4 regions of the Hydrogenophaga aquatica genome follow, and region 2 is predicted to be linked to each of the others. Evidence: predicted binding sites of a transcription regulator. Region 2 holds the regulator's gene; each other region holds the start of a gene.
The links. The regulator sigma-54, encoded in region 2, starts transcription at its own class of promoters, with help from an activator protein. The targets are predictions, from matches to a motif close to TGGCANGNAANCTGCTTT.
Positions count from the first base shown of each region.

Region 1: the regulator sigma-54 is predicted to act here: its motif matches at 2,602-2,619, upstream of ACYVHH_RS14340 (arsenate reductase (azurin) small subunit).
Region 3: the regulator sigma-54 is predicted to act here: its motif matches at 1,527-1,544, upstream of ACYVHH_RS15210 (ammonium transporter).
Region 4: the regulator sigma-54 is predicted to act here: its motif matches at 2,761-2,778, upstream of hydA (dihydropyrimidinase).

Region 1 is NZ_BAAGVK010000018.1:79,382-85,104, forward strand. Features, by position in the region: gene ACYVHH_RS14325 (sigma-54-dependent transcriptional regulator) at 1-181, opposite strand, end outside; gene ACYVHH_RS14330 (ATP-binding protein) at 178-1,623, opposite strand; gene ACYVHH_RS14335 (substrate-binding domain-containing protein) at 1,623-2,459, opposite strand; gene ACYVHH_RS14340 (arsenate reductase (azurin) small subunit) at 2,654-3,178, shown strand; gene ACYVHH_RS14345 (arsenate reductase (azurin) large subunit) at 3,189-5,672, shown strand.
Region 2 is NZ_BAAGVK010000024.1:71,312-77,034, forward strand. Features, by position in the region: gene ACYVHH_RS16565 (THUMP domain-containing class I SAM-dependent RNA methyltransferase) at 1-760, opposite strand, end outside; gene rpoN (RNA polymerase factor sigma-54) at 775-2,352, opposite strand; gene lptB (LPS export ABC transporter ATP-binding protein) at 2,360-3,121, opposite strand; gene lptA (lipopolysaccharide transport periplasmic protein LptA) at 3,118-3,756, opposite strand; gene ACYVHH_RS16585 (thiol:disulfide interchange protein DsbA/DsbL) at 3,869-4,507, opposite strand; gene ACYVHH_RS16590 (SPOR domain-containing protein) at 4,608-5,240, opposite strand; gene argS (arginine--tRNA ligase) at 5,247-5,723, opposite strand, start outside.
Region 3 is NZ_BAAGVK010000020.1:35,926-41,648, reverse strand. Features, by position in the region: gene ACYVHH_RS15220 (transglutaminase family protein) at 1-887, shown strand, start outside; gene ACYVHH_RS15215 (RidA family protein) at 1,013-1,483, shown strand; gene ACYVHH_RS15210 (ammonium transporter) at 1,613-2,815, shown strand; gene ACYVHH_RS15205 (amidohydrolase family protein) at 2,834-3,910, opposite strand; gene parC (DNA topoisomerase IV subunit A) at 3,928-5,723, opposite strand, start outside.
Region 4 is NZ_BAAGVK010000004.1:67,970-73,692, reverse strand. Features, by position in the region: gene ACYVHH_RS04425 (pyridoxal-phosphate-dependent aminotransferase family protein) at 1-938, opposite strand, end outside; gene ACYVHH_RS04420 (GntR family transcriptional regulator) at 1,047-1,892, opposite strand; gene ACYVHH_RS04415 (maleate cis-trans isomerase family protein) at 1,879-2,604, opposite strand; gene hydA (dihydropyrimidinase) at 2,884-4,314, shown strand; gene ACYVHH_RS04405 (aspartate/glutamate racemase family protein) at 4,311-5,063, shown strand; gene ACYVHH_RS04400 (TRAP transporter substrate-binding protein) at 5,093-5,723, shown strand, end outside.

The DNA.
Region 1 (5,723 bases), on a different contig from region 2:
CTGTCGCCAAGCCATCGGGAAGGCGGACGTCGCTGACGACGGCATTCGGTGTCATGTCTAAGGCCGATTCGGCTTCCTGCAGACGACGGCACCAAGTGACCGCCATGCCTTCGATTTCGAAGCGTTGTTGCAAGGACTCGCCCATGATGGCATCGTCTTCGATCAAGAGAATGGTGGTCATGCTTCGGTCTCGACGGCTTCCCGGTTAGGCACCGAGAACACCAGACAGGTCTGTGAATGTGAGGTTGCATCAAGTTCGAACCGCCCTCGCAAGTGGCTGGCCAGCTCCTGGCACACCCAGAGGCCGAATCCACGGGGGTCACGACCGCTTTCTGCCGCTAACGTGCTGCGAAATTTTTCTTCGGTTAGCGGTGGACCGGTGTTGCTGACGCAAAAGCAAACCTGGGCTGCATCGACTTGAAGACGGGCTGAAATCCGTCCGTTTTCTCCGGCGGCCTTCAGGGCGTTCAGCAGCAGGTTGAGCATGACTTGACGAAGTGGCGCCGAGGGAACACGCAAAGCAGACTCCACCTCGACCAGTGTTTCAATATCGACCTTGTGCTTGGTTGCCGAAGTGCGTACCAGGGTGACGATGTCGTCCAAGTCGCCGGGTTCAAGCGGCCGGTCCTCCATCCGCGCCTGCGGCAACAGGGCTGCAACTGTGGTTTTGATTTGCTGGAGCCCTCGGTCGAGAAGCTCGACCGTGCGCCCCCGGATATCGTCGGAGCCACCATGCAGGCGCAGTGTTTGGGTGGCGGTCAGCAAGCCTGCCAGCGGGTTGTTGATTTCGTGCGCAACTGCTGCCGTCATCCGTCCAACAGCCGCCAGACGTTCGGCAGACAGCGCCCGCTCCTCGGCAATCTTGCTGCGTTCAAGTTCACCCATCAACTGAGAGACAGCGCCACCGATTCGGCTGAACTCAGGGTCTGCGGTGACGGGTATCTGTCTTCTCAGGGTGGACGGGTCATCGCGACCAATGCGCTCAATGACATCCACCAGACGACCCACAGGGCGGGTCATGCGTTGTCCGGCCCACCAACCCAGAGGCACCAGCAGCATGACGGCGAGAGCCATGCCCACCAGTGCGGTGCGGAACAAGGACGCCCAATCTGGCCTGAAGACCTTGGCATCCACCTCGGTCAACACAAACCCAATCGTCTGGCCGTCCTCACTCCGAATGGGGTCCACCCAGAGGATGGCTCCATCCGGCAGGTCCAGCTGAGAGCGTCCTACCATGTACTGTGGGGCTTGGAGGGTTTGGCCATGCCAGCTTTGACCGAGTATCTGGCGGCCAGTGTCGAGCTGGACGGGATCTGAGGCGGCGACCACTTCGCCCTCGGCCCCCAGGATGGCCAGCCTCGCGTGGCCCGTCGGCGCACCAGGGATGAGTTGAGCGGTGTCGCGCAGCAGGGAGAAAACACGCCATGTGTCGTCCGCGGCAAGCATGGGGCGAACTTGGGCCATCACCAGGACGACCGCCCTGTCGAGCAACGAAACCGTTTCCTGGCGAGCATTGGTGGCCTGCACTCGTGCTGTCACTGCGGTCACGAGAATGGCCGCAATCAGCACCGCCATTGACAGGCCTAGAGGGATTTGAACCCGGTAGGGCAGGCGTCGCAGCATCAGCCTGTCACTCCGCTTCCCGGTACTGTCTGGGCTTGTTTGCGTATGGATTCGAACAGGCTGGGAGTGCCATTGGCAAAGGCTGAAAGATTCAACGAGGCCAACAAGTCCCGCCCCACCTTGTCATCTGCCATGTCCAAGAACGCTTGCTTCAGCTTGCCGAGCCTGTGCGGGTCGTCGTTACGTCTGGTGACGAGTGGAGGAAATCCAAAGGGCTCTGACTTCCACACAACTTCCGTCTTGGTGACCGCGGGCATACCTTGGGCCTTCATGGTCTCCCAAACGTAACCGTCAATGGAGCCCGCCTGTGCCAGCCTGGCAGCCACAGCCTCGGCGACGTTACGGTGGCTGTGGGTGAAGAAACCTTTTCTGAGGTCTCTTGGGGTCAGCCCCGCCTTGGCCAACTGCGCCTGTGCCACCAGCCAGCCGGAGTTGGACAACGGGTCGGAGTATGCGAGTACCCTGTCTTTGAGGTCGGACCATCCATGCACGGCGGTTGGTCCGCCTGCGGGACGAATCAGATAGGCCTGGTAGAAGGGTTGACCCAGATAGAGCGGGACGGCAAAGAGCTGCAGCTCACTCTCGAACCGCACGTAGGGGTAGCCGCAAATCCACGCTGCGTCCAGTTGCTTTGAAAAAAGCAGGTCCAGAATGCTTTGGTAAGAGTCTCTGGCGACAAATTCAACGTCTGCCCCGGCACGTGCACTGAGGTATTTGCCCCATCGCGACAGGAAGGCGATCTGGTCGGCCAGGATGACCGGCGTGAGCCCAATTCTCAGTTGACTGTGCGTTGTAGCGCTGACCAAGGCAGGCGTGGCGACGGCGACCGCAGCCATGGCACCCAGGCATGTTCGTCTGTCCAATGTTTGTCTCCGATGGTTACGTTTTCGTAACTCTATTGATCGATGCATGTTACCAAAACAACCCAATAAAGCAATCGCCATTTTCTAAGTCATTGATTTGAATCGGTTTCACTCATGGCACGCGGGTTGCAACGTTGGCCTGGTCAGTTTTTCAACCAGGAGACAACATGGAAGACGTCAAAATCGCCCGCCGCTTCTTTTTGAAGTCCGGCGGCGTGGCCGCGGCGGCGGCCGGTGCCACCGTGATTCCCATTCATAACGCCAATGCGGCGCAGCCTGCCAACGCTGGCAACACGACGCTGCCATATCCGCGCAAATCGGTCGGAAAGGCTGCATCGCTGAAGGTCAATGAAGCTTCGACCTTCATGTACCCCGACAACAGCTCACCCTGCTACGTGATTCGCATGAGCACGGCGGTGCCGGGCGGGGTGGGTCCAAATGGTGACATCGTGGCGTTCAGTGCCATGTGCACCCATATGGGCTGCCCGGTCACTTACGACGGCGGAAGCCGTACTTTCAAGTGCGGTTGCCACTTCTCCATCTTCGACCCAGAGAACGGTGGCCAGATGGTGTGTGGCCAGGCGACGGAGGATCTGCCCAAGATTAAGTTGGAGTACGACAGCAAGTCCGATTCGGTCACGGCAGTCGGCGTCGATGGCCTGATTTACGGCCGCCAGTCCAACATTCTGTAAGGAGCGCAGCATGTCCACCAACATCAATGACCGCATCGCGCTGCCTCCGAAGGACGCGCAAAAGTCCAACATGACTTGCCACTTCTGCATCGTCGGATGTGGCTACAACGTTTACAAGTGGGACGCCAACAAAGAAGGCGGGCGGCCTGCAAGTCAGAACGCACTGGGCCTGGACTTCACCAAGCAGGTGCCGCCCCTGGCCGTGACCATGACCAAGGCGATGACCAACACCATCACCGACAAGTCTGGCAAACGCTGGAACATCATGATTGTTCCCGACAAGGAATGTGTGGTGAACAGCGGCTTGTCCTCGACGCGCGGCGGCAAGATGGCCTCGTACATGTACGCGCACGATGGCATCGGCAAGGAGCGATTGAAGAACCCGCGCATCTTCCGCGGCGACCAGTGGCTCGACACCGGCTGGGACAACGCCATGGCCTTGTACGCGGGCCTGACCAAGAAGATTCTGGACAACGACGGGCCGAGCGGTCTGTTCTACGACTGCTTTGACCACGGTGGTGCTGGCGGCGGATTCGAGAACACCTGGGGCACGGGTAAGCTGATGTTCAGTGCACTGCAGACACCCATGGTTCGCATCCACAACCGGCCTGCCTACAACTCGGAGTGTCACGCCACCCGGGAAATGGGGGTGGGCGAGCTGAACAACAGCTACGAAGACGCCCAGGTCGCCGATACCATCCTGTGCACTGGCGCCAACCCCTACGAAACGCAGTCGAACTACTTCCTGAACCATTGGCTGCCCAACTTGAGCGGCGCCACGGTGGACAAGAAGAAAAAGTGGTTCCCTGGCGAGACGGCCGCCGCCGCAAAAGTCATCATCGTCGACCCGCGCCGCACCGCGACCGTGGCCATCTGCGAACAGGTGGCTGGCAAGGAGAATGTGCTGCACCTCGACATCGAGCCCGGCTCGGATACCGCCTTGTTCAACACCCTGTTCACCTACGTCGTTGAACAGGGCTGGCACGACAAGGACTTCATTGCCAAGCACACTCGCGGCTTCGAAGATGCGGTGAAAACCAACCGCATGAGTATGGAGGACGGATCCAAGGCGACAGGCATTCCGGTAGACAAGCTCAAGAAGGCGGCAGAGTGGGCCTACAAGCCCAAGGCATCCGGCCACCGCCCGCGCACTTTCCACCCGTATGAAAAGGGCATCATCTGGGGCAACGACAACTACGTCATCCAGAGTGCGCTGGTGAGCCTGGTGTTGGCGACTCAGAACGTGGGACGTCGTGGCACCGGAGTCTGCCGACTGGGGGGGCACCAGGAGGGATACACCCGCCCTCCGTATCCGGGCAATTCCAAGATATACATCGACCAGGAGGTCATCAGCGGCAAAGGTCTGATGTACACCTTGTGGGGCACCAACCCGTTCCAAACCACTCTGAACGCCGAACAGCATCGTCTGGTGTTGAGCAAGCGAGCCAAGATTGTCAATGAGGCGATCGCCAAGGCGCGCGGGGCGTCTATTGAGCAACTCATCGAAGTCATCTACGACGCCTGCAAGAACAAGGGGGGTATGTTCATTGCCGCCATGAACCTGTATCCGACCACTATCTCGGAAGAGGCGCATCTGTTGTTGCCGGCTACACATCCGGGTGAGATGAACCTGACTTCCATGAATGGCGAGCGCCGTCTGCGTCTTTCAGAGAAGTTCATGGACCCTCCTGGCACCGCCAAACCCGACTGCCTCATTGCCGCCGAGATTGCCAATACCCTCAAAGCCATGTACCTGCGCGACAACAAGCCGGAGATGGCCAAGCGCTTTGAAGGCTTCGAGTGGAAGACCGAGGAGGATGCGTTCAACGACGGCTTCCGACGCGCCGGTCGTCCGGGTGTTGGCCCTATTGACAGCCAGGGCGGGGACACTGGTTACCTCGCTACCTACGAACTGCTGCGCAAGGCCGGCAACAACGGTGTTCAGCTGCCGATCAAACGCGTTGAGGGCGACAAGCTGATTGGCACACCCATGCACTACGACGATGGAAAGTTTGACACCAAGGATGGCAAGGCGGAATTCAAGCCTGCTCCCTGGAACGGACTGCCGCAGCCTGTAGCGGCGCAAAAAGCCAAACACAAGTTCTGGCTCAATGGTGGTCGTGCCAATGAGGTCTGGCAGACGGCGTACCACGACCAGTACAACTCGTTTGTCCGCGACCGCATCCCGATGGCCTTCATCGAGATGAACACCGAGGATGCACGCCAGCTCGGCGTCAACCCGGGCGATGTGGTTGAGGTCTTCAATGACTACGGCAGCACCTACGCGATGGCATATCCGCTCAAGTCGGTGAAGCCTGGCCACACCTTCATGCTCTTTGGCTACATCAAGGGCGTGCACGGGGATGTGGTGACCAGCTGGGTCGACCGCAACGTGGTTCCCTACTACAAGGGCACGTGGGGCAGCATTCGCCGCGTCGGTAGCGTGGACGACTACAAGCAGACGATTTCCTTCAAGGACCGCCGCTACGCGTAAGCCTCAAGCGGGTGGCTGCGGCCACCCGCAACCATTTCAGCTTTTGACGGA
Region 2 (5,723 bases):
GTGCCTCCTGCTTGAGTACCTGCCACACATGTGCCTGGTAGGGCATGAGCTTTTCAAAGGCAAAGCGGCGCTGTCGTCCGGGCGCAATGTTCAAGGCGATCTGAGCCGCTTCGATGGGAACGGTGCCGCTGCCGCAGCAGGGGTCGTACAGCGGCACGGGCTGGCCGTTTTCATTCCAGCCGGTCCAGCCGGTGGCGGCAATCATGGCGGCGGCCAGCGTTTCCTTCAGTGGGGCGTCACCCTTGTCTTCACGCCAGCCGCGCTTGAACAGGGGTTCGCCCGAGGTGTCCACGTACACCGTCACGTCGTCCTTGGTCAGGTGGGCAAACACGCGCACGTCGGGGCGGGCGGTGTCCACGCTGGGGCGTGCGCCGCGCTTGTCGCGCAGGCGGTCGCAGATGGCGTCCTTCACGCGCAGCGCGGCAAAGTTCAGGCTCTTCAGTGGGCTGTGCTGCGCGGTGATCTCAACCTTGATGGTCTCTTTCGGTGTGAACCAGATCTCCCAGGCCACGCCGTGGGCGGCGGCGTAGATGTCCTGCTCGCTGCGGTAGGGCTGGCGTGCCAGGCGCACCAGCACGCGCTGGGCCAGGCGGCTGTGCAGGTTGAGCTTGAGGGCGTCACGCCAGCTGGCGTTCACCTCCACGCCGCCGCGCGAGCGCTGCATGGCGGTGTCTGGCAGGCCGGTGACGCGCTGCACCTCGGCGGCCAGAAAGTCTTCCACGCCAGCGGCGCAGGGCAGGAAAAGGGTCAGTGCATTCATTGGTCAAATATCGGTCAGATGGCTTTGCGCAGGTTGGCTGGCGCAATGCGCAGCGATTCGCGGTACTTGGCCACGGTGCGCCGCGCGCACTCGATGCCTTGTTCCTTGAGCATGTCGGAAATCTGGTTGTCGCTCAACGGTTTCTTGGGGTTCTCGCTGGCGACGAACTGCTTAATGAGGGCGCGCACGGCGGTGCTGGAGGCATTGCCTCCCGTTTCGGTGCCCAGCGCCGAGCCGAAGAAGTACTTCAGTTCGTAGGTGCCGAAGGGCGTGGCCATGTACTTGGCGGTGGTCACGCGGCTGATGGTGGACTCGTGCAAGCCCAGCTCGTCGGCAATCTCGCGCAGCACCAGCGGGCGCATGGCCAGTTCACCGTGCATGAAGAAGTTGCGCTGGCGCTCGACAATGGCGCTGGCCACGCGCAGGATGGTGTCGAAGCGCTGCTGGATGTTCTTGATGAACCAGCGCGCCTCCTGCAGCCGCTGCTGCATGCCTTGGGCGTTTTCGCCGCGCTGGCCGCGCATGGCGTTGGCGTAGATGTCCTGCACGCGCAGGCGCGGCATCACGTCGGGGTTGAGCTGCACCTTGAAGCCCCGGCCAGCGGCGGTCACGATCACGTCGGGCACGACCACGTTGCGCTGCACGTCGGCAAAGCGGCGCCCGGGCTTGGGTTCGAGCCGGGCGATCAGCGCCAGTGCCGCGCGCACGAGTTCGTCGCCGCAGCCGCACAGGCTGCTCAGGCGCTTGACGTCGCGCTTGGCCATCAGCTCCAGCGGCTGTTCGCAGATGCTCAGCGCGGCGCGGGCCTCTGGGGTGTTGCGAAGTTCCAGGATCTGCAGCTTCAGGCATTCGGCCAGGTCGCGCGCGCCCACGCCTGCGGGCTCCATGTTGTGCAGCCAGTGCAGCGCGGTCTGCAGCAACTGGTGCAGTTCCTCCTGCCGGGCCAGACGCTCGTCGCCCTGCAGCGTGCGCCCGCGCGCCTGTTCCTCCTGGGCGAGCACGGCGTCGGCCAGTTCGGCCAGGGGTTCGATCAGGTAGCCGTCCTCGTCGAGCGACTCGATGACGAAATACAGTGCGGCGCGCTCGTCGTCGTTCAGGCGCAGGGCCAGGGCTTGTTCGTGCAGGTGCGCGGGCAGGGTGATGTGCTCGCTGGCCAGATCGGCGGCGCTGACGTCTTCGTCGTCGTCGCGCGCGCCGTTGCGCGGCGGGGCGTCGCCACCCCATTCGCTGTCGTCGGGCGTGAATTCCACGCTACCGTCGCCTTCCCAGCTTTGCTCCAGCGGTGTCGCGTCTTCCAGGGGTTCGCTGGACACGTCGGCGGCCGTGTCCGGGCTGCCTGCGGCGGGGGCCTCACCGCTTGCCCACTCGCTTACCTGGTCGCCCAGGCTGGGCGTGGCATCCACCTGGGCCACGCCGAAGTCCTCGCGCTCGGCCGTTTCCGTGTCCCGTTCCAGGAAGGGGTTTTCGTCGAGCATCTGCTCGACTTCCTGGGCCATCTCCAGCGTGCTCAGCTGCAGCAGGCGGATGGATTGCTGCAGCTGCGGCGTGAGCGCCAGATGCTGCGAGACGCGTAAAGACAGGCCCTGCTTCATGCCGGCCTTACATGCGGAAGTGTTCGCCGAGGTAGACGCGGCGCACGTCGGCGTTGTCCACGATCTCGGCCGGGGTGCCCTGGGCCAGCACGTGGCCGTCGCTGATGATGAAGGCGCGGTCGCAGATGCCCAGCGTCTCGCGCACGTTGTGGTCGGTGATAAGCACCCCGATGCCACGCGCCTTGAGGAAACCGATGATGCGCTGGATCTCGATCACGGCGATGGGGTCGATGCCGGCAAAGGGTTCGTCCAGCAGGATGAAGCGGGGGTTGGTGGCCAGCGCGCGGGCGATTTCCACACGACGGCGCTCACCGCCCGACAGCGCGGGGGCCGGTGAGTGGCGCAGGTGTTCCACGTGCAGGTCTTCCAGCAGCTGGTCGAGCCGCGTGGCAATCTCGGGTTCGCTCAGGGCACGGCCCTGGGCGTCGGTTTGCAGCTCGAGCACCGCACGCACGTTCTGTTCCACCGTGAGCTTGCGGAAGATCGAGGCCTCCTGCGGCAGGTAGCCCAGGCCCAGGCGGGCACGGCGGTGTATGGGCAGGTCTTCGATGGATTGTCCGTCGAGGGTGATGTGGCCGTCGTCGGCCCGCACCAGGCCCACGATCATGTAGAACGACGTGGTCTTGCCTGCGCCGTTGGGGCCGAGCAGGCCCACCACTTCGCCGCTGCGCACTTCCAGTGAAACGTCCTTCACCACCAGGCGCTTGCCATAGCTCTTGCGCAGCCCGCGCGCTTGCAGCCGGCTGTCGGATGCGCTGGCCGCCGTCACGGGCGGGTCTCCATCCGGGGGCTGGGTTGCAGGGGGCGGGTGTTGGGGGCCGGGGCCGCGGGAGGCGCAGCCGTGGCGGAATTGGGGGTGAGCACGGCGCGCACGCGGCCCGAGGGGTTTTCGGGGGTGCGGTTGGGGCTGCCACCGTCGACCGAGAACGTTTCGGACTTGTTGTCGTAGATGATGACGCCGCCACTGGTCTGGTCGTTGAGCGTAGCGCCCTTGAAGCGGCGCAAGACCGCCTGGCCGGTGAACTTCACCGTGTCTGCCTGGCTGTCGTAGTCGATGCGCTGGGCCTCGCCCTCGATGAATTCCTGCAGGCCTTCGCGCTTCTGGCGGAAAAAGGCCAGCTTGTCCTTGCCGCCGGTCACCGTGCCGAACTGGTTGCCCTGGGGGTCCTGTCTGACGTCGACCTGGTGGCCGCGGATGACGATAGTGCCCTTGGTGATGACGACGTTGCCGGTGAACACACTGGTCTGCCGCGCGTCGTCGTAGCGCAGGGCATCTGCCTCGACGTTCATGGGCTGGAGGCGGTCTGCGCGTTCGGCGTGGGCGGGCAGCCAGGCAATGGCCGCCACGGCCAGCAGCACGCCACCGAGCAGCGGACGGGTTGGCAGGGGGCGGTTTGAGGACATGGTGGCTAGAGGCACGAAACTTGCATTTAGAGAATGCAACGATTGTAGCCACCCCCTGCGGGGTTTGTGGCGGGGCGTGCCGGCATGCCCCGTGCAAACGCTGGTGGAGTCGTCAGCCCTTGCGGGTTTCGGCGATCAGTGCATTGGCGATCTGAACCGTGCGCGCGGCCTGGCCCGGCACGTAGAAGCGCCCGGCAATGCCCAGGGCGGGGGTGCCCTCCACCTCGTAGGCTTCCTGCAGCTGGGTGGCGCGCTTGACCTTGCCCGTGACGCCGAAGGAGTTGAAGGTCTGGGTGAACTGGGTCTTGTCCACGCCCTGCTTGGCCACCCAGTCGGCGATGTTGTCGAGCTTGCTGAGCCGCTCGTTCCCTTCGTGGATGGCCTTGAACACCTTGTCGTGCAGGGCGTCGAGCTTGCCCATGGCCTCCAGCGCGTAGTAGAAGCGCTGCAGGGGTTCGAAGGCAGCGTTGAAGCCCACCGGCGTGCGCTTGACGACGACGTTGGCGGGCAGGGTCTTCATCCACTCCTTCATCACCGGTTCAAACCGGTAGCAGTGCACACACGAGTAGGAGAAGAATTCGAGCACCTCGATCTGGCCTGACGGGGCGTCCACCGGCACCGGGCGGGCCAGGCGGCGGTAGTCGCTGCCGTCCTTGAAACCGCCAATCTGGGCCCAGGCCATCCCGCTCCAGCCTGCAGTAGCCAATGCGCCAGCGCCTGCCAGGGCACGGGAGAATTCACGTCGTTGCATCTTGTTACGCTCCATCGGTAAGAAAAAGGCCGCATGCGCGGCCAGGCTTTGGGCTGTTGGGTTCACCACCTGCCGGGAAAGTTCCAGCGGGCCGGCATGGTCAGCGCTGCACCCGGACCAGCGTGTTCTCGACGTTCTGGCCATTGAGCCGCTCCTGCATCACGTCGGCTTCCACTTTTTTCTCGAAAGGTCCGATCCGCACGCGGAACACCGGCTTGCCGGCCTGTTCGCGCTCGGTGATCCTGGCGTCGAAGCCCAGCATGGCCAGGCGGGCGCGCTGGGCTTCGGCCTCGTCCGGCCCGCGGAACGCGCCGGCCTGCACGTAATAGACGAAGGGGTCAGGCTGGGGCGCCGCTTCGACGGTCGGCACCTGGCCGGGGCTGGTGGCGGTGCGTGACTGGATCAGTTCACCCAGCGGGTCGCCCTTGCCGGTAGCAGGGGCTTGAGCGGGCGCAGGCGCGGGGGCCGGTGCAACGGCCGTGGCGTCGGGCGCTGGCGCGGTGGCGTCGGGTGACGGGGCCGCCACAGGTTTGCCCCCGAGCGTGGCGTTGGGATTCCAGTCGCGGTTGCGTTCCTTCTCGATGGCTTCCTGGTCGGGTTTGCGCTGCACGCCGCGGTCGACAAAAGGCGCCGGAACCTTGGTGATGTACACGGCCACGGCCAGGGCCACGCCCAGTCCGACGATCAGCCCGACGATGAACCCGACGAGCGTTCCACCTGCTTGTTTCTTCATGTGCATTTACATCTTCCGCGGCGCGCTTACCCCGAGCACCGCCAAGCCATTGTGCAACACCTGCGCGGTGGCTGCCACCAAGGCCAGGCGGGCACGCTTGACGGCCTCGTCGTCGACCAGAATGCGTTCGGCGTCGTAGTAGCTGTGGTACGCGGCAGCCAGTTCGCGCAGGTAGAAGGTCACGTCGTGCGGGGCGAAGTCCTGCGCGGCGGCGGTCAGCATCTCGGGGTACTTGGCCAGTTGCAACATCAGCGCCTGGGCCTGCGGGCCCTCCAGCGCGCCCAGATCGGCGTCTTTCAGGCTGGCGACGTCGCCACCCCAGGACGCCAGCACCGAGCAGATGCGCGCGTGGGCGTACTGCACGTAGAACACCGGGTTGTCGTTGTTCTGCTGGATGGCCAGGTCCACATCGAAGGTGTATTCGGTGTCGGGCTTGCGGCTGAGCAGGAAGAAGCGGACGGCGTCCTTGCTGGTCCACTCGAT
Region 3 (5,723 bases), on a different contig from region 2:
TGCACCACACCCAGTACGACTACCAGGCCCCGGTGGTGCTGGCTCAGCACCTGGCGCACCTGCGTCCGCTGGAGCTGCCCGACCAGGTGGTGCTGGCGCACAGTCTCACCATCACGCCAGAACCTGCTCACCGCGAAGACAGCCGAGATGCCTTCGGCAACTGGCGCACCTTCTTCGCCCTGCAAAGCCCGCACGAGATGCTCAGCGTCACGGCCGACAGCCTCGTCGAAACCCAGCCACCGGCCGAGCTGGACGACAGCCCTCCGTGGGAGGCCGTTCGCGAACATATGCAATACCGCGCGCAGGCACCTTTCAAAGCGGCCAGCGAGTTCGTCTTCCCGTCACCCTACGCGCAACGAGACGACGCCTTTGCCGACTTCGCACGCCCCCTGTTCGCGGCCCGCCGCCCTTTCCTAGACGCCTGCCACGACCTGATGGCCAAGATCCACCGCGAACTGCAGTACGAGACCGCCAGCACCGAAGTCCACACCCCCGCACTCCAGGCCCTCGACCAGCGAAAGGGCGTGTGCCAGGACTTCGCCCACATCATGATCGGCTGCCTGCGCAGCCTGGGGCTGCCTGCGCGCTACGTCAGCGGCTACCTGCTCACCCAACCGCCGCCGGGCCAGCCCCGGCTCATCGGCGCCGACGCCTCGCATGCCTGGGTCTCCGTGCCCGTGGGCAGCCAATGGTACGACTTCGACCCCACCAACGACCGCTGCGGGCGCAACCGCCCCGGCGACGACTACGTCACGCTCACCGTCGGCCGCGACTTCGGCGACATCTCACCCCTGCGCGGCGTCATCCAGGGCGGGGGCAGCCACACCTTGTCGGTGGCCGTCACTGTCGCCCCCGCCGACGAATTCAGCGCCATCACTGCGGAATGAATTCGGCTGATGCCGTGCCAGCCATCCGCTCCACACGCCCAGCGCCTGCCACCCGGTCTCTAGAATGGCACGCTGATTCCGCGCCCCTCCCAGGGGTTCACACCCACAGTCTTCCGGAGAAACCCATGTCCGTCTACGACACCCTCAAGTCCCTGAACATCGAGCTGCCGCCCGTGGCCGTGCCCGCCGCCGCCTACGTGCCCTTCGTGCAGACAGGCAAGCTCGTGCTGCTCAGCGGCCACATCGCCAAGCAGGACGGCAAGCCCTGGGTCGGCCAACTGGGCCTGACCATGACCACCGAGGAAGGCAAGGCCGCCGCGCGCGCCGTGGCCGTGGATCTGATGGGCACGCTGCACGCCGCCTGCGTCGCCGCTGGCACCGACCTCAACGGCGTCAAGCGCATCGTCAAGGTGCTCAGCCTGGTCAACTCCACCAACACCTACACCGAACAGCACCTGGTCACCAACGGCTGCTCGGAGCTGCTGGGCCAGGTCTTCGGCCCCCAGGTTGGTGCACATGCCCGCAGTGCGTTCGGCGTGGCCCAGCTGCCCCTGGGTGCCTGCGTGGAAATCGAACTCATGGCCGAACTGGCCTGATTCGCCGCCTCCCATGCCAATATTGGTGCGCTACGCATCGTATTGGCGCGATTCCTGCTTGTCTTTGGTGCAAGGGCCATCCAGGCCCTTTAACGCATCAAAACCGTACTCAATTCACCAAAGACAAGCATGGAAGCACTAAAACAGGGCGCAGACACCCTCTTTATTCTTCTGGGCGGCATCATGGTCCTGGCCATGCACGCTGGCTTCGCGTTTCTGGAGCTCGGCACCGTGCGCCAGAAGAACCAGGTCAACGCCCTGGTCAAGATCCTGGTGGACTTCTCCGTCTCCACGGTCGTGTACTTCGCCGTGGGCTACGGCGTGGCCTATGGCACCCACTTCTTCGTGGGCGCCGAATTCCTGGCGCAACGCAACGGCTACGAACTGGTCAAGTTCTTCTTCCTGCTGACCTTTGCCGCCGCCATCCCGGCCATCATCTCCGGCGGCATCGCCGAACGCTCCAAGTTCTGGCCGCAACTGGTAGCCACCGCCGTCATCGTCGGCTTTGTCTATCCCTTCTTTGAAGGCATCGTCTGGAACAGCCACTTCGGTGTGCAGGCTTGGCTGGAATCACTCACGGGCGCCGCCTTCCACGACTTCGCTGGCTCGGTGGTGGTTCACGCCGTGGGCGGTTGGCTGGCCCTGGGGGCCGTCATGCTGCTGGGGCCACGCTCCAACCGCTACCGCAAAGACGGCGCCATCAGCGCCCACCCGCCGTCCAACATCCCCTTCCTGGCCCTGGGGGCGTGGATTCTCACGGTCGGCTGGTTCGGCTTCAACGTGATGAGCGCGCAGACCCTGGACAAGATCTCGGGCCTGGTGGCGGTCAACTCCCTGATGGCCATGGTGGGCGGCACGCTGATGGCGCTGGTCATGGGCAAGAACGACCCGGGCTTCGTACACAACGGCCCCCTGGCGGGCCTGGTGGCCGTGTGCGCCGGGTCCGACCTCATGCACCCGCTGGGCGCGTTGGTCGTGGGCGGCGTGGCTGGCGCTCTGTTCGTCTCGCTGTTCACCCTCACGCAAAACCGCTGGAAGATCGACGACGTGCTCGGCGTCTGGCCCCTGCACGGCCTGTGCGGCGCCTGGGGCGGTGTCGCGGCTGGCATCTTTGGTCAACAGGCTTTTGGAGGCTTGGGTGGGGTCAGCTTCGGCGCACAACTCATCGGCACGGCCATGGGCGTGCTGTGGGCCCTCGCGGGCGGCTTCGTGGTTTACGGCGTGCTCAAGGCCGCGCTGGGCCTGCGCCTGACGCAGGAAGAAGAATTCGACGGTGCCGACCTCACCATCCACCGCATCCGCGCCACACCCGAGCGCGAGGCGAACTGGTAACCCCCTGGCGACAAGACGTCACTTGCCGCTGGCAAGCGGTGCCAGCTTGTATAGCCGCACCGCGTTGCCCGAAGCCACTGCCTCCGCCACCGCCGGTGGCAGAGCGTTCGCCAGGGCGCGCAGCCCTCGCAGGCCCTGATTCGACCCCTGCTCTCCGCCACCACGGGCCACACCCGTGGCGTCGTAAAACGAATCGCTTCCCAGCAAAAAACGGTCGGGGAAAGAGCTGATCAGGTTGACCCAATTGGGCTTGAGCCTTCCGTCGGGTGAAAGCGCTGCGGCCGGGCTGGGCGCCCCACGGTTGAGCCGAAAACTCATGTACAGCCTGGGAAACTCCTGCAGCCAGGCACGCACCACCTCCGGGCTTCGCGTCAGCAGGGGCTCAAACCCCACGTGCGACCACACGAAACGGGTGTTCGGGTTGTGCCGCAACAGGCGCTTGAACGCTTCAGCGTTCGCGGGCAAGGTGTCCGGGTTCAGCGGGTTGGGGCGCAGTACTGCAGGCAAGGGCATGTCCTCCGGCACCAGGTCCATGTGCAGGTCTATGGGCACATCCCGCTCCGCTGCCAGGTCCGCCAACAACAGCAACAGCGGGTGGTCCGCAGCGATGAGTTCGTAGGCGTGCTGCGGCCCCATGGCGGGTATGGAAACGTGGTGGATGGCAATTTCGCCCAGGCCCACTGCCCCCTGGTCCAGAATGGCCTTCGCCCGGGCTGCAAAACGGGCTTTCACGGCCTCCGTCACGTCCTGCGGCGCCACGCTATGAATCATCACATTCAGCGAACTGCCGCCCAGCAACGCCACCCGGCCCTGCGCCTCGCGCGCTGCAAACTGCAGGTCCTCAATGTCGTAGTACATGGGGCCCTGGTCCTTTGGCAGCGGCGGCGGCATCAGCAGGGTGCGGACAATGCCCACCTGATCCATCTCCTGCAGGGCACGGGTCAGCGCCGCTGGAAAGTTCCGGTCCTTGCCCGCCTGGAAATGGCTGTGGGTATCGATCATGGGCAGGTTCTGCGCCGCCACGCCAGCGCAAGCCGCACCCAGCGCAATGCACACGCCAACAAGCCTTCCCCACCCCCGCCTTGGGTCTGCCATGCCTTGCTCCTGAACGTTTACACCAGCCGCACCACGCGCGCGGGTTTGAAGCCAAACGTCGCGTCCTTGCCCTTGCGCCCGCGCGCGGCACGGGCGTTGTTCAGACTGCGGATCTCCAACGTCTCGTCGCGCAGCTTCCCGCCACGGCCAATGCCTTCAATGCGCACGCTGCGCGTGTAGGCAGCCGCACCGGCCAGCGTGTCCTTGCCGTCCAAGCTCAATAGCATCAGGCCGCGCCCACCTTTGGGCTGCAGCTTCAGCTCGGCCATCTCGAACGTCAGAATGCGCCCGCCCGCCGACACGCAGCACACATGTGTGGCCGGGGCCAAAGCGGTTTCGGCCTCGCCACCTTCGGGTGCCGTGGGCGGGGCGATCACGCCGCCTTCCTGCCCCGCCAGGCGCACCACCATGCCGCCGCTTGCCAGCGCCGGGGCGCACAGGGTTTCGCCTTCGTTCAACGTCACAAAAGCCTTGCCCGCCTTCTGGCGGCTCACCATGTCGTCCACCGTGGCCAGGAAGCCGTAGCCGCCCGAACCGCTCAACAAAAGTGTGGTGCCTGCCGCGCCCGCAAAGTAGTGCACCGGCTGTGTGCCCGCTTCCAGGTCAATCAATGTGGTAATGGGCTGGCCGTCACCGCGCGCGCCCGGCAGGCTGGCCACGGGCACGCTGTACACGCGGCCATTGCTGCCAAACACAATCAGCGTGTCCACGGTGCGGCATTCAAAGGTGCCGTACAGGCCGTCACCCGCCTTGAAGGCAAAGCCACCCGCGTCGTGCCCGTGACCGGTGCGTGCGCGCACCCAGCCCTTGGCAGACACCACTACCGTCACCGGCTCGTCCACCACCTTGATCTCGGCCACCGCCTTCTTCTCGGCCTGGATCAGCGTGCGACGCTCGTCGCCAAAGGTCTTGGCGTCGGCCTCAATCTCTTTCACCATCAGGCGGCGCAGGCTGTTGGGGTTGCCCAGAATGTCTTCCAGCTTGCCTTGCTCTTCGCGCAATTCCTTCAGTTCCTGCTCGATCTTGATGGCCTCCAGCCGCGCCAACTGGCGCAAGCGGATTTCCAGAATGTCCTCGGCCTGCCGGTCGCTCAGGTTGAAGCGCGCCATCAGCGCGGCCTTGGGCTCGTCGCTCGCGCGGATGATGGCAATCACCTCGTCGATGTTGAGCAGCACAATCTGCCGCCCTTCAAGGATGTGGATGCGGTCCAGCACCTTGCCCAGGCGGTGCTGCGAACGGCGGGTGATGGTCGTCTGGCGGAAGGCAATCCACTCTTCCAGCATCTGCCGCATGCTCTTGGGCACGGGCTTGCCGTCCAGGCCCACCATGGTCAGGTTGATGGGGGCAGACGTTTCCAGGCTGGTGTGCGCCAGCAGCGCGGTGATCAGCTCCTGCTGCTCGATGCGACTGCTCTTAGGCTCGAACACCAGGCGCACCGGCGCGTCCTTGCTGGATTCGTCGCGCACGCCGTCCAGCACCGCCAAGATACTGGCCTTGAGCTGCGTCTGCTCCTGCGTCAGCGCCTTCTTGCCCGCCTTCACCTTGGGGTTGGTCAGCTCTTCAATCTCTTCCAGCACCTTCTGGCTGCTCACGCCCGGTGGCAGCTCCGTCACCACCAGTTGCCACTGGCCGCGCGCCAGGTCTTCAATCTTCCAGCGGGCGCGCACCTTCAGGCTGCCGCGCCCGGTGCGGTAGGCGTCGTGAATGTCGCCCGCCGGGCTGATGATCTGACCGCCACCCGGGTAGTCCGGCCCCGGCAGCAGGGCAAACAGCTCTTCGTCGGTCAGCTTCGGGGTTTTGACCAGCGCCACAC
Region 4 (5,723 bases), on a different contig from region 2:
CGCGGGTCGGCACACTGCACGTCCAGCCCCCAGGCCTGCACCGCCAGGCGGCAGGCTTGCCCCAGCCGCTGGTGGCGCGCAAAAAGCTGGGGCAGCCCTTCGTCCAGGATCATGTCGATCGCCTCGCTCAGGGCGTAGAGCAGGTTGGTGTTGGGGGTGTAGGGCCAGTAGCCTGTCTTGTTCATCTCGACGATCTCATCCCACGCCCAGAAGGCGCGGGGCAGCCGGGCGTGACGCGACGCTTCCAGGGCCTTGGGCGACAAGGCGTTGAAGCTGATGCCCGGGGGCAGCATCAGGCCCTTTTGGGAGCCGCTCACAGTCACGTCAACGCCCCATTCGTCGTGCCGGTAGTCGGCGGCGGCCAGGCCCGATATGGTGTCCACCATCAGCAGCGCGGGGTGCCCGGCGGCGTCCATGGCGCGCCGCACGGCGGCGATGTCGCTGGTCACGCCGGTGGAGGTTTCGTTGTGCACCACGCACACCGCCTTGATCTGGTGGTTGTCGTCCTGGCGCAGGCGTTGTTCGATCAGGTCGGCCTGCACGCCATGGCGCCAGCTGTTGGGCAGGCCGGTGCTGGGGCAGTTGCCCGGCATGGCCAGAAACTCGGGCGCCAGGCCGAGCCGCAGCGCCATCTTCTGCCACAGGGTGGCGAAATGGCCTGTCTCGTACATCAGCACGGTGTCGCCGGGGCTCAGCGTGTTGGTGAGCGCCGCTTCCCAGGCGCCGGTGCCCGAAGCCGGGTACACCACCACGGGGTGGCGCGTCTGGAAGATCTTCTGCAGGCCCGCAAGCACTTGCAGCCCCAACACGCCGAACTCCGGGCCCCGGTGGTCGATGGTGGGGTAGCTCATGGCGCGCAGCAGGCGGTCGGGCACAGGACTTGGGCCGGGAATCTGCAGGAAGTGGCGGCCTGCGGGGTGGAAGTTGAGGTTGGGCATGGTTTGTCTCCTTGTCTGGCTGGCGAAAAGGCGCAGGCGAACGCACGCCCGCGCTCGGGCGCGATCGGCCCCGGCGGGGCCAAGCAACGGTTTGGGGTGGCGGGAGGTTCAGTCCCGGAAGACAGCCTCGAGGTCCACCTCGGCCGCAGAGCTGTCCAGGGCCAGGCTGCTTTCGATGTGGTCGAGGTGGTCGAGCATGAGCTTTTCGGCGCGGTTGACGTCGCGCTTGGCGATGGCGTCGATGATCTCGGAGTGCTCGTCGGCGCGGCAGCTGATGGCCGTCGGCGCGTCGTAGAGGAAGATGATCAGGCAGGTGAGCGTGGACAGCTCGCGCAGCGTGCGCGACAGGGCCGTGTTGCCCGCCAGTTCCGCCAGAAGCTGGTGGAACTCGCCGGACAGCCGGACCACGGCACGCCGGTCGTCGCGGCGGCGGGCATCCAACTCCAGTTCCTGGTGCTGGCGCAGCCGCGCGATCTTGTCGGGCGTGAGCGTGTTGACCAGGCGGCGCATCACGGCGGGCTCGATCAGGCGCCGGGCCTCGAACACGTCCATGGCCTGCTCGGGGGTGGGCTTGGCCACGAAGGCGCCGCGCTGCGGGTAGAGGTCGACGATCTGCTCGTGCGCCAGTCGGGCCAGCACCTCACGGATACGGGCACGGCTCACGTTGAAGATGTTGGCCAGCCGGTCCTCGCCGAGCTTGGTGCCGGGGTGCAGGCGGTGCTCCAGGATGGCGACATAGATCTTTTCGTAGATTTCGTCGTTGGCCTTCTCGCGTTCAAGGCGGGCGGCGGGGAGCAGGGTTCTGGCGCTGCGCGGCATGGTGCTCAGGTTGAGGTGTGACAGGGGATGACCCGGGTCTGCGGCGGCCCCATCCTCGGTGTGTGGACTGCCGCAGTGGCAGCCCATTCTATCGGCGCGCGCAGCGCGGCCGCGGCGAGGTTCAACGCCAGGCATAGAGCTCTCCCCATCCTTGCACCACTGAAGGGTCGGCGCCCGCTGCCCGCAGCATGCCCCACACCGTGGTGCTGACGGTGTCGAGCAGCGGAATGCCGTGCGCCTGCTCCACCTTGGCAGCCAGTGCCGCCGCACGCAGGTTGGTGCAGAAAGTGGTGATGGCGCCCGGCCTTGCGCTGGCCACCTCATCCATCAGCCCGCGCAGCCGGTCTGGCTCTACCAGCGCGAAGTCGTGATTGACGCAGATGCCCAGGTGTTTTTCGGCGACCACTTCAACGCCGATGTTGCGGTAGTTGTCGACAATTTTTTGCTGAACGTCTGCCGTGTAGGGCGTGACGAGCGCCAGGGTGCTGATGCCCTTGAGCGTCAGCAGTTCGTTGAGTGCCAGCACCGCCGTGGTGGCCCGGATGCCCGTGCGCTCGCGGATGCGCTCGACCAGCCGCTGGTCGGCGTCAAAACCCATCCACCCCGCGGCGGTGCCGCTCCAGCCGATCACGTCTACCTTGGCGTCGGCCAGCAGTTCCGCCGCCGCCAGGATCTTGCTGTCGTCGAACTGCCCCAGCGCCTGCGGCTGCAGGGAAATCTCAGTGACGCGAAAGCGCGAAAAGTGCGCCGACGCGCCGGGGACCTGGCCAACGATGGCACTGGTCAGCGGCTCCAGTGCCGTGTTGGAAGACGGGGTGAGGACACCCAGGCGGATAGGCGAGGCCATCAGAACTCCTGTTGAGAGATGTGCCGGTCTTGACCGGTGTGTGGAAATCATGCCCAAACAAAATTTAGTCGGCATTAGTGTAAACACCAGTGTCAACAAAAGTCAAAAGTAAGACCATTGCGCTACTTGTCGCTATGTCGACAGTGTTGTTGAAAGTGGCATGGGAATTGCGAAGCAAGACACAAAGGAAGAGTTTCATGGATCTGATCGCAGTATTTGTTGACGAAATTGTTGACACTTGCTTGGTGCAAAGTGGGCAACATGGTGCGGGAGTGCACCATGGCTGAGCTTTTCGACCTGGTCGTCCGCCAGGCGCGTGTGGCCACCGCCAGTGACTGCTACGAAGCGGACATAGGCGTGCGCGGCGGGCGCATCGTGCAGATCGGCTCAGGCCTGCCAGCGGGTGTCCGCGAGATCGACGCGGCAGGCCGGGTGGTGACCCCGGGCGGTGTGGATGCCCACTGCCACCTGGACCAGCCGATGGCGCCGCCGGTGCGCATGGCCGACGACTTTGAGAGCGGCACCCGCGCTGCCGCGTGCGGCGGCACCACCACGGTCATTCCGTTTGCCGCGCAGGAAAAGGGGCAGTCCTTGCGGGCCGCGGTGGAGGACTACCACCGGCGGGCCAATGGCCGCGCGCATGTGGACTACGCCTTCCACCTGATCGTGAGTGACCCCACGCCGCAGGTGCTGGGCGAGGAGTTGCCCGGCCTCATCGGCGAGGGCTACACCTCCTTCAAGATCTACATGACCTACGACGACCTGAAGCTCGACGACGGCCAGATCCTGGACGTGCTTCAGGTGGCGCGGGAGCGCGGTGCCATGGCGATGGTCCACGCCGAAAACGCGGACTGCATCGAGTGGCTCACGCGCCGCCTGGAAGCCGCTGGCCGCACGGCGCCGCGTTTCCATGTGCATTCCCGCCCCATGCTGGTGGAGCGCGAGGCCACGCACCGCGCCATTGCCCTGTCCGAGCTGGTGGAGGTGCCCATCCTGATCGTGCACGTGTCTGGGCGCGAGGCGGTGGAGCAGATCCGCTGGGCACGCGGTCACGGCCTGAAGGTGTTTGCCGAAACCTGCCCGCAGTACCTCTTCCTCACCGCTGCCGACCTGGGTGTGGATGACAGCTACCACGGCGCCCGCTGCGTTTGCAGCCCGCCGCCGCGCGACAAGGCCAACCAGGAAGTGATCTGGGACGGCCTGGCCGACGGACTGTTCACCGTGTTCTCGTCCGACCACGCCCCCTTCCGCTTCGACGCGCCCGAGGGCAAGAAGCCCGGCGGCGAAGAGGTGGCGTTCCGTCACATTCCCAACGGCATTCCCGGCATCGAGACGCGCATGGCGCTGCTCTATTCCGAAGGCGTGCTGGGCGGGCGCATCACGCTGGAGCAGTTCGTGGCACTGACTTCCACCAACCCCGCCAAGGCCTACGGACTGCATCCACGCAAGGGCGCCATCGCCATCGGTTCCGACGCCGATTTGGTGATCTGGGACGAGCGCGAATTCATCTTGCGCAACTCGCAACTGCACCACAACGTGGACTACACGCCCTACGAGGGCATGACGCTGCGCGCCTGGCCGGGCATGACGATCGTGGGCGGCGAAGTGGTGTGGGACGGCAAGACCTTCCTGCCACGCCTGGGCCGAGGCCGCTTCCTGCCCTGCGCCCAGCCTTCGCTGTTGCCCAACCGTGAAAGGAGAACGGCATGAAACTGCTGCTCATCAACCCCAACATCTCGGACAGCGTGTCTGACCTGATACGCGCGGAGGCACAGCGCAGCGCCGCGCCCGGCACCGAGGTGGATGTGCTGACCGCGCCGTTCGGCGTGGCCTACATCGAAACGCGCTTCGAGGCGCTGATCGGCGCCTACGCCGCTGCCCAACTGGCCGCCGAGCACCATGCGCGCTACGACGCCGTGGTGGTGGCCGCCTTTGGCGACCCGGGTCTTGCGGGCCTGCGCGAGGCTTTGCCTTGCCCAGTGACCGGACTGACGGAAGCGGCGCTGGCCAGCGCCTGCCTGCTGGGACAGCGCTTTTCCATCGTGGCCATTTCACAGCGCATCCGTGCCTGGTACCGCGAGACGGTGCAGGCCTACGGCCTGGAAGGGCGGCTGGCCAGCATACGCGGGCTGGACGAACCGCTGGCCGACATCGGCAACGTCCAGGGCAACCAGGGTGAACGCCTGGTGGCGCTGGCCGAGCGTTGCGTGGACGAGGACGGCGCCGATGTGATCGTGCTGGCAGGGGCTCCGCTGGCCGGGCTGGCACGCAGTCTGCGCGGGCGCCTGCCCGTGCCCATGGTGGACGGCGTGTCCAGCGCCGTGCGCCATGCCGAATCGCTGGTGGCGTTGCAGCCCGGCCGTGCCACGCGCGGCAGCTTCGCGCCGCCTCCCACCAAACCTAACAAGGGCCTTGGCCCTGCTATCGCCACGCTGCTGGAACGCGGCGCGGCCCGTTAACACCCCCCTCCTCACCGAAAGGAATCCCCATGAAAACCGCACGCCTGACCCGTGTCATCGCCCCCCTCACTTTGCTGGCCGCAGCGTTGCTGCCCCTGCAGGCCGCGCACGCGCAGCAAAAGCTGCAGATCGCCGGCAACTTCGCCACCGAACACCCCAGCAGCGTGGCGGTGGAGCAGGTCTTCAAGAAAGAGGTGGCGCGCCTGACCAACAACCAGTTGCAGGTGGACGTGTTCCCGGCCATGCAGCTGGGCGGCGCCAAGGAAAACATCGACGCTGTGCGCTCCGGCACGCTGGCGCTGACCTGGGTCGGTGCGGCCTTCCTGTCGCGCATTGCACCGGAACTGGAGGCCGTGAGCCTGCCCTTCGTGTTCAGCAGCCGCGAAACGGCCTTCCGTGTCATTGACGGCGCGGTGGGCGACGCCATCGACAAGAAGCTGCAGGACAAGGGCTTCATCAGCCTGGGCTGGATGGAGCTGGGCATGCGCCACATCACCAACAGCAAGGGGCCGATCCGCTCGATGGCCGACCTCAAGGGCCTGAAGGTGCGCCTGCAACCCAACGAGACGCACCTGGCAACCTTCCGCGCGCTGGGCGCCAACCCGGTGGCCATGGACGTGAAGGAGCTGTATTCCGCGCTGGAGCAGCACGTGGTCGACG